DNA from 3 places in the Heyndrickxia sp. FSL W8-0423 genome. Region 2 is predicted to be linked to each of the others. Evidence: riboswitches for the same ligand, from Rfam matches in the RefSeq annotation. Region 2 holds a riboswitch; each other region holds the start of a gene.
The links. Region 2 has a riboswitch for cyclic di-GMP ahead of MKY81_RS16960 (anti-repressor SinI family protein). Riboswitches for the same ligand answer to the same signal wherever they lie in the genome.

Region 1: linked by a shared signal. The riboswitch ahead of MKY81_RS08460 (hypothetical protein) and the one ahead of MKY81_RS16960 (anti-repressor SinI family protein) in region 2 are both predicted to bind cyclic di-GMP.
Region 3: linked by a shared signal. The riboswitch ahead of MKY81_RS07115 (methyl-accepting chemotaxis protein) and the one ahead of MKY81_RS16960 (anti-repressor SinI family protein) in region 2 are both predicted to bind cyclic di-GMP.

Annotation. Positions count from the first base shown of each region.
Region 1 covers NZ_JBBPBE010000001.1:1,685,815-1,689,098, forward strand. Annotated here, with positions in the region: gene MKY81_RS08455 (ATP-binding protein) at 1-1,244, opposite strand, end outside; cyclic di-GMP riboswitch class I at 1,425-1,511, shown strand; gene MKY81_RS08460 (hypothetical protein) at 1,612-1,923, shown strand; gene MKY81_RS08465 (beta-class carbonic anhydrase) at 1,956-2,519, opposite strand; gene MKY81_RS08470 (class I SAM-dependent DNA methyltransferase) at 2,759-3,284, shown strand, end outside.
Region 2 covers NZ_JBBPBE010000001.1:3,309,528-3,312,811, forward strand. Annotated here, with positions in the region: gene MKY81_RS16945 (NUDIX hydrolase) at 1-159, opposite strand, end outside; gene mciZ (Z-ring formation inhibitor MciZ) at 261-389, shown strand; gene MKY81_RS16955 (aldo/keto reductase) at 459-1,373, shown strand; cyclic di-GMP riboswitch class I at 1,710-1,818, shown strand; gene MKY81_RS16960 (anti-repressor SinI family protein) at 1,861-1,989, shown strand; gene MKY81_RS16965 (helix-turn-helix domain-containing protein) at 2,092-2,424, shown strand; gene MKY81_RS16970 (DUF5658 family protein) at 2,445-2,738, opposite strand; gene MKY81_RS16975 (TVP38/TMEM64 family protein) at 2,752-3,284, opposite strand, start outside.
Region 3 covers NZ_JBBPBE010000001.1:1,413,631-1,416,914, forward strand. Annotated here, with positions in the region: cyclic di-GMP riboswitch class I at 1,043-1,127, shown strand; gene MKY81_RS07115 (methyl-accepting chemotaxis protein) at 1,408-3,117, shown strand; gene MKY81_RS07120 (non-ribosomal peptide synthetase) at 3,214-3,284, shown strand, end outside.

The sequences.
Region 1 (3,284 bases), 1.6 Mb from region 2:
CCTAATTGAATCATAATAGGTATGTAAGGTTGTGTTATGGTTGGTATTGTTATTTCAACGGTTGTCCCTTTATTAAGTTCGCTGGAAATATGAAAGGTTCCGTTGTGGCTTTCGATGATTCTTATGCATGTCATTAGTCCCAGTCCTGTCCCTTTTTCCTTCGTTGTATAAAAAGGCTCTCCTAATGTAGAAATGCGATCTGAAGGAATACCAGTCCCTTGGTCGATAATACAAATGGAGAGCTTCCCTTTTTTCTTTTCTTGTACTTTAATTTCAATAATCCCACCATTCGGCATCGCTTCGATTGAATTTTTTAATATATTGATAAATACTTGCTTCATTTGGGTTTCCTCGCAGGATATTGAAGGTATATGCTCATCCATTTCAACTTTTATTTGGACATTATTTAACATTAATTGTGAATTGATTAGGGTAACGACATCTTTGATTAACTTTTTTACGTCAATTTCTTTAAAAACAACAACAGAAGGCTTAGCTAAAACAAGGAATTCACCTAAAATAATATTTATTCTTTCTAGTTCATTTAGTACGAGATCATAATATTCCTTTTGTTTTGTATTTGATCGGAATAATTGAATGAAACCTTTAATAGAAGTAAGTGGATTACGAATTTCGTGTGCAATTCCGGCCGCCATTTGTCCAACAAGTGCCAGCTTTTCCGATTTTTGAAGGAGAGAATCGGTTTGTTTTTTTTGATCTGTTACATCCTTACCAATCGTTAAAATGACATCTTTTCCTTCATATCGCGATAATACTGACGTTGCATCAAAAAATATCGATTGCCCATCAAATCGAGTCAATTTGTATTCAATGTTAGGAAGTGGTTGTCTTTCTTTTTTTATTTGATGCAATCTTTCATTAACCCTATCAGTATATTCCTTACTAATAAAGTCGATTATTGATTTTGAGATGATTTGATGTTTTGATCTAGCATTTACCATTGAAATCGCCGCTTCATTTACGTAAATAATAATTTTATTGTCATGAATGATAATCGGATTTGGTAACCAATCAATTAATTTTCTATAACCATCTTCATTTTCTTTTTTTTTCTTTGCAAAGTATTGAAGCTTATCATATTGCCAGCCAACAAACCAGGCAATAACTGTCGCAATGGTAGCGTCAATGATGTCACTAAAATGAAAGGTTTGTTTAATGACAGCTTGGCCAACGGAAAATAGGATTGAAATAGAAATTAAAACAATTTGTGCAGTTTTTTTCATTCGAGTCCCTCTCCTATTGTTTATATAAGACTATAATACCACTACTGGTTGTAATTTTATAAATATTCGAAAAATAATTTTGAAAAATGCGTGAAAAGATGTCGAAAAATAGCAATAATTGTTGATAAAAGATAAGGACAGATATAAAATGTATATTAGCAAAATTTTAAAACACTGATTTTACGATAATGGCAAACCTTGCGAAAGTGAGGGACGCAAAGCTACGGGTCTAAGGTTCCAAGGAATGATGATCGCCGGGCCACCGAATAGTCATACTTATTGAATGTCTTATTTGACTATTTCTTCATTTAGGAATAGTTTTTTTATTTCTATTCTTATTAATTTCACTAGGAATGGGGGGATTATAATGCAAAAACCGTCAATTAACATTGACACACATACGGATTACTCAAATGTACGAATTAGTTTAAATCAATTAATAGGGTTGTTAAAAATGTATATTTCCCCATTATCAGGACTAAAAATTAGAACAAAAGAGGGGGAATTACGCGAGGTAAATACCGAAACAATTATAAATGTTTTGGTCACTCATCTCAGCCGTACACAATTACTAGAGCTCTTGCATATGTTTCAAATCATCAAAAAGCGGAAATCAAATATTAAACATTATTTTGAATATATTTTGCAAGGAATTGCTTATAAAGATAAGCAACGTTAAAAAGAAGTTCCCTGAACAAGGCAGGGAAAGAGTTAGTTTTTATATCCATCAACAACAAGATCTAATTTTCCTGTTTCCGGATCAATAACTAAACCGTGTACGGGAATGTCATTTGATAATAAAGGATGTTGTTTAATCATTTTAACACTATGTTCTACACTTTCTTCTACATGATCAAATCCTTGGAACCATTCATCTAAATTAATCCCAGAATACTTAATCGTTTCCAGTGTTTTTTCGTCAATGCCTCTTTGTTTAATTTTTTCTAACATGGAGGCACTCTCGATTGCGCTCATTCCACAATCATGATGTCCAATAACTAATATTTCGTCAGCCTGGAGTTCATAAACAGCAATCAATAGACTTTTCATAATACTTCCAAAAGGGTGAGAGACGATCGCCCCAGCATTTTTTACGATTTTTACATCCCCGTTTTTCGTATTGGTCGCTTTATGTAAAAGTTCAACTAGTCTAGTATCCATACAAGTTAAAATGACCAATCGTTTATCAGGAAATTTCGTCGTTGAAAAATCTTCATATTTTTTTTGAGAAACAAAGTCCTCGTTATAGCTTAGAATTTCAGACAATAATGTCATGATATCACCTCTAATTAGAATGTGAATGTTCAAGTTTTATTTATTAAACAATCTCCACTTTTTATTTTAATGCAAATCCTTTCTTTTGAAAAATTTTTTTGAAATAGCAAAAGTCCCGTTCAAGTGAAAACGACCACTATGATGGATATTGCCCATTTTTTATTCAAGTAATTGCACTTTCACCTATTCCGTGCTAAAGTTAATTCATAGTTAATTTATAGGAAATGAGGGGATTAAGTTTGGGCAGAGAATTTAATGAGCTTTTTGATGAATGGTCCCTTTCTTATGACAATACAGTTTCCGGAAATGATCCGGAATATGAAGATGTGTTTATTCATTATGATGAAATATTAACGAAAGTCGCTGAACATTCTTCCGGAACCGTTGTTGAGTTTGGTGTGGGAACCGGAAATTTAACGGCGAAGTTATTAAATAGAGGATTAAATGTTTATGGTATGGAGCCTTCTGAAGGCATGCGAAAAATTGCTCGAAAAAAAATACCGTTTGTAAAGATTATGGATGGAGACTTTCTAGAGTTTCCAAAGATTCCGGAGCCGATCGATACTTTTGTGAGTACGTATGCTTTCCATCACTTAACAGATGAGGAGAAAGCGAAAGCGATTAAAAAATATAGTACGTTATTAAATAAGGGTGGACGAATTGTTTTTGCCGATACCGTATTTGCAACTTTGGATGCCAAAGATGAAATGATTCGGGATGCGAAGCGAAAAAATTTCAACCGCTTAGCGGAGGATTTGGAACGAG
Region 2 (3,284 bases):
ATCGGTAACAGCTAAGATCGCAACTGCACCTGGATGTTTAATGATTTCACGCTTTGATGTTTTTCCGTTTGGAAGTTCAACCTCATCAACTTGTAAATGAACCACTTTTCCTTCAAAGATTTTTTCAGTCTTCAATGTTTTTTCAGTGAATTTATGCATTTTATCTGCTCCCTGTTCTAATCTTGGACATCATTCATACATTTTAACACAAAAAGAAAAATGCGAAAAAATCTTAGAGTTTTTTCAAGGAGCGAATACAAGTGAAAATTTATATTCAACCAAAAGGGATTATTTTAAGTGGGAAGGCTTGGGAAATTAGAGAGAGTCTTAAATTTTATGCGAAAAAGCATAAATACGTTAGTGATTGGATTAAAAAAACCGGACAATAGCAATTAGTGGTTTTTCTCACTTTTTTTCGATAAAATAAGTTCTACTAATGAAAGAAAGGACTAAATTTCATGCAGAAAAATCAATTAGGAACATCCGAATTATATGTATCAAAGTTAGGGCTTGGATGTATGTCTTTAGGGACGAATGAAATTGCCGCAAAAGAGATTGTGAAAGCCGCTGTTGATGTAGGAATTAATTACTTCGATACAGCTGATCTTTATGACTTTGGTTTAAATGAAGAGATAGTTGGAAAATCACTAAAACCGGTACGTGATCAGGTCATTATCGCAACTAAGGTAGGTAATCGCTGGAATGATGATAAAACGAGTTGGCATTGGGATCCCTCAAAAGCTTATATTAAAGAAGCGGTAAAAAATAGTCTTCACCGTCTACAAACAAATTATATCGATTTATATCAATTGCACGGCGGGACAATTCAAGATCCGATTGATGAAACAATTGAAGCTTTTGAGGAACTAAAAAAAGAAGGATTAATTAGATATTATGGAATCTCTTCCATTCGCCCAAATGTCATCCGAGAATATGTGCAAAAATCGAATATTGTAAGCGTAATGATCCAGTATAGTTTGCTAGATCGTCGTCCAGAAGAGGACATACTCCCTCTTTTAAAAGAACATTCTGTTAGTGCGGTGACAAGAGGACCTGTTGCGAAAGGGATATTAAGCGAAAGAAGCATAGAAAAGATTTCGGAAAAAGGGTATTTGGATTATTCCTATCAGGAATTAGTTGAATTAATGCAAGAAATCAAGGATAAATTATTGCTGGGAAACCGCAAAATGACAGAACTTGCTCTGCAGTATAATTTAGCTAATGAATCAGTTGCTTCCGTAATTACCGGTGCCAGCAACGCGGAACAAATTAGGGAAAATGCCAAAGCAGTTGAGAAGAGTCCATTATCTAAAGAAGAACGCGATTTATTAATTAAGTTGACTAAACAAAATAAATACACAGACCACAGATGATTTGATCATTCACAAAAAGCTTTTTTTAAAAATAAACAGAATAATCCTAAAAAAACATTTCTACATCTATATATGACTTTCGACAAAATATATTACTTTTAAGTATTATTTTTAGAAGCCTTTGACGGTCAAGTTACATAAATAAGTTAGTAAATCGACTTTAATTTACATCAAAATACAAAATTCTTTGATTATCTACAAGATTTGATTCAATCTGCTGCAAATTAATGTATTTTCGACATCGACAAATTCCACGAGTATCCAACTATCTAATCCTTTATACTCAGGTTTGTAGGGAATAGACAATAAGTAATAGCAAAAATGAAGGTAATTTTCATCAGAAAAGGGCAAACCTATTGAAAAATAGGGACGCAAAGTCACAGATCTAAGGATTGGGATACTAGGCGAAACCCGGTGTCCCGACTATGGTGGCTGGACTACCTAAATACTATCATCGTATTTTAGGGGGATAAAAATGGAAAATCAAATGAAGGTAGATGAAAAGTCGTTAGATCAAGAATGGGTTAACTTAATTTTGGATGCAATAGATATGGGAATAAGTATTTCTGATATTAAAGAATACTTTTCAAAAAATAAACTGGAGGTTAAATTTTAAAAAATGGGTACATAGTTCATATGTTAGGCGTATTTTTTGTTCTAAATATGAAACAATTCCTTCGCTATATGTTATAATAATTCGGAGGAAGGTGAGAAGTGTATGATTGGTCAGCGTATTAAAAATTTTCGACTTCAAAAACAATTATCTTTATCAGAACTTGCGGAAAAGGCTGGAGTTGCGAAATCATATTTAAGCTCCATTGAGCGAAATATCCAATCCAATCCTTCTGTTCAATTTCTTGAAAAAATTGCCGCCGTTTTAGGAATTTCCGTGAACTCCTTATTACATGAGGAGATTGAAAAAACGGATGAAAACGAACTTGATTCAGACTGGGAACTTCTCGTTCGTGAAGCAATGAATTCTGGTGTATCGAAAGATGAGTTCCGTGAGTTTTTAGAATTTAATAAATGGAAATTAAATAATAATAAATAAAAGCGTTCAGTTGGACGCTTTTATATTTTTACAATCCAATATAAATGAAGTGAAAATACAAACGAGTAAATCAAAACGGCCATATACGCCGTGTATTTTACTATGTTTTTTGCAGGTACTTTTTTTACATATAGAAAACTATATAATATGAAGGAAAACGACAGTTTCACTGCTAAAAACAAGATTGAATGTTGATTGTATATATAATCCATTAATGGGTTTGCCTCTTTTATCATACCTAACTTTAGACCAATAAACGTAATTACTGCATCAATGATATTTAGTGCTGCCAAACAATGAAAGGCAACAATCATAGAACCTCCCCATTCACATTTGTATTTTTCTTTTTTGGATATGAATAGTTGTGATTATTGCGATAATGACAAAATAAGTCCCATAAATTATGACTGAGAGTAATTTATTGCTAGCGAATAAACTGCCTGCAAACGTAAAAATAACAATTGAAGGAAACTTTCCTATTAAAGTAGCAATAAAGAAAATAGGCCACCTAATCATACTGACACCACAGAGAACATTCAGCAATGGCGCAGGTATGACGGGGGCTATACGAAATAATAAAATTCCAAGAAATGCATTTTTTTGAAAAATGCTTTCGTATTCCTTCGCTTTCGGATATTTATTAAGTACTTTTTGCACCCATTGCTGGAATCCGTATCTTGCCACGAAGAACATAATCAACGAACCGAAAACACTTCCGCACAATGAAATAATCGAGCCCGTCCAAACCCCAAACACAGAACCAATTATCCCCGCTACAATCGCAAACGGCGTAACAGGAAAGAATACGAGCAAAGCAACAAAAAGTAGGCTAATAATTATGGCCGTGCTTTCTCCTGATT
Region 3 (3,284 bases), 1.9 Mb from region 2:
TTAGGCAGAATGCTCTATTTTTCAACAGTCACAGTTTAATTACATGCAATCTAAATTTGATTTCCTGAGAGAAAGTAGTAGAGATTACTATAACATTTAAAGGAAAAAAATAATTTTATTTAGAACACTATTAGTAGAACCTTGAAGGGGTATTTACCTCAAGTTTTTTTTATATGAGGGGCTACCCAGTGCGAATAAACTCCTATTTAGAGAATCCCTAAGGAAGTCCAAGAGACGCAAAGGTATGAATCATCGAACCAACAGATGATAATTTCAGGCAAAGCAGTAGGAGATGCCATCGAGGGGTGGAAAGGCTCTTATAAATTGGCTGAAAAATATCTGGGTCCCACCTCAAGCCCCGACCTTCTATTGAAAGCCGGCTTCAGATGAAGAAACAGATACCTATATGTGCCCTAATCAGAAACGTATTGAATTTCAATATCATTCTGTCCTCACATTAATGGCAGGGAATTTAAGAAAATTCCCGCTAACTACTAAAGTAATATAAGGATTCACCTTTCTCACTATTTGATGCTAGTTATATCCCAGACTCTTTTTTTTCACAAAATCACAAGCGCACTAGATGCTAAAGCGAGTCTGATAAATAAGCGGAGAAAGTTCCCTTAATTAGCATAATAGCACTGAAATTAGCTAAAATAGACGGAAGTTTTCCGGCTATTTACTCAAAAAACATGAAAATAGGTAATTTTTCTTTGCTTAATCGGAAAATTTCCGCTTATATCCCCCAAACCAAACTTTATTCAGCAGTATAACCGGAGAATCTCCGCTTATTTATATATCACTAGTTACTCAATAATGGTTTGCACAAAAAGTTCACATTTTTAAAGTAATTCCCTATTTATTATTCACATATAACATTTTACCCTGTATAATGTTTTAGTATGGGTAAAATTAACCAAGTAACCCTCTTTTGCTTGAGTACAATATCCTATTGGATTGGTAGTTATTTAGGTCTACTTATACATCCTATCTTTAAATTAGAAACAGATTTCTAGCTAATACAATTTAATAAAGGATTACCTTATGATAATGGCAAACTTATTGAAAGATAAGGACGCAAAGCTACGGATCTAAGGCTTATAAGCTAGGACCGCCGGGTTACCAAGAAGGATTGGAAATTTGAAATGAGTTTAGAAGTATAGCTATAGCTTTATTTAATTTCATTTTATTAGAAGCTCACCAATCTTTAATTGGTGAGCTTTTTTTTCTTGTGTAAAACCTTTATTAAACCTCTATATTTGATGGAAGCGCATGGATGGTAATGAATGAGTATAGACCTAGTGATTTGGTAATTATCTGGAGAGATTTAATAAAATAATGAAAGGAATGATTATTTTGAAGAAGTTCTTTAGTTTTGCAAATGTTTCATACAAAGCGCGATTTACGATGGTAAGCGTCATAAGTACATTAGTAGTTGCTATTGTTGTTACAAGCATTAGTTATTTTTCAGACATGAATTTTCTAATGGATAAGTTAGCAACCGATTCGACCAACACGGTAAAGGCTTGGTCAAAAGATTTAAATAATGATGATATTTTATCCTTAATGGAAAGTAAGGATGAGAATAGTGAGATTTCGAAAAGTCTTGTCGAACATTTTGATAAATTAGCAAAATATCAACCTGCAGTGGCCCAAGGGTACATTTTTGGGACTGAGTTGAAAAATGGTACAGATACGAGTGTTGTTTCAGGACCAACCTTTCTTATGGAGGATTTCAAGAAATCCAATCTTAACATCGGAGATATGTATACACAGCCTGAAATCATTGCCAAAGCCATTAAGAAAATGAAAGAGACAAAGTCATTAGTCTCTTCTGAACCCTATAAAGATTCTTTTGGAACATGGATTACGGTGTTAAAACCAATTATGAACGCGCAAGGTGATGTAGTAGCTTATTACGGAGTAGATTTTGAAGCAAAATCTTATATTGAGGGTAAACATCATGAAACGCTGATTATTATTAGTATTTTAATAGGATTATTGATTGTGGCATCAGTGATTCAATACTTTATTATGAACAGAGCATTTAGACCTATCCAGGGCATGATGGTTGGGATTGAAAAGGTATCAAATGGAGATTATTCAGTTAAATTAAAAGAGACGAAAGGTGAGTTTGGTCAATTAGCAGTTAAATTTAATGTGATGGTTGAAACGGTTGGAAAACTCTTAAATTCGGTGAAATCTGCATCTAGTGAGACTACAGATCATGCGAATACTCTTTACTCCTCAGTGGAAGAGTCAGGTAAAACAATTGAACAGATAACAAGTGAAATTACCGAAATGTCGTCGCGTTTTAATACTCAGACGGAGGCAACAGATGAAGTTCTCCAATCTTTACAAGAATTAGCTACTGGTGTTGATTCAGTTGCACGTAATTCAACAGATGTCAGTGAGCTTTCTGTTAAAACGGAAGAGCAAGCTCAAATAGGGAATGAATCAGTCAACAAAGTTAAAGAGCAAATGGCCTATATCAGTAGTTCAACGAAAAATTCGGAAGATAGCATTTTAGCTTTGAAAACACGCTCAGATGAAATCAGTAAGATTGTTCAGTTAATAACCGACGTCGCAGACCAAACTAACTTATTAGCTTTAAATGCTGCCATTGAAGCTGCAAGGGCAGGAGAACAAGGAAAAGGATTCGCAGTAGTAGCTGATGAAGTAAGGAAACTTGCAGAGCAGTCAAGGGAATCAGCTAAGCAGATTGAAGAACTTATTTCCGGTATTCAAACTGAAACAGAGAAAGCAGTTGAATCCATTCAAAGTGAAGCAAAATTTGTTGATGAAGGGGTCAAATTGGTAGAAGAAACGGAGAAAGTTTTCTCTGAAATCTTGCATTCTGCTGGTAAAGTAGCTGTTCGTATACAAGAAGTATCGGCGGCAACACAACAAATTGCTGCAGGGAACCAACAAGTAACATCAACTTTTGAACAGTTATCGGTAATCACAAATCAAAATAATGAAACAGTAGAGACGATCTCGGAAAATATTCAGGAACAAGAAGCAACTTTTAAAACAATCATCCAATCAGCTAAAGATATGAGCCAAGTGGCAGAAGGTTTAGATAGTGTTGTATCAACTTTAAAGGCTGAAAGATAGGTATAAAGGTGAATGGACAGGTGTTCGTGATGGAAATCTAGAACACCTGTTAGAGCTTTATGAATCTACCATAAATAATTGAAGGATAGAGGGATTATGACAAAACAGATTAACATCAAAGCAAATATCAATGAAATTATTAATACGTTAAATTTTCCAGTAAAACA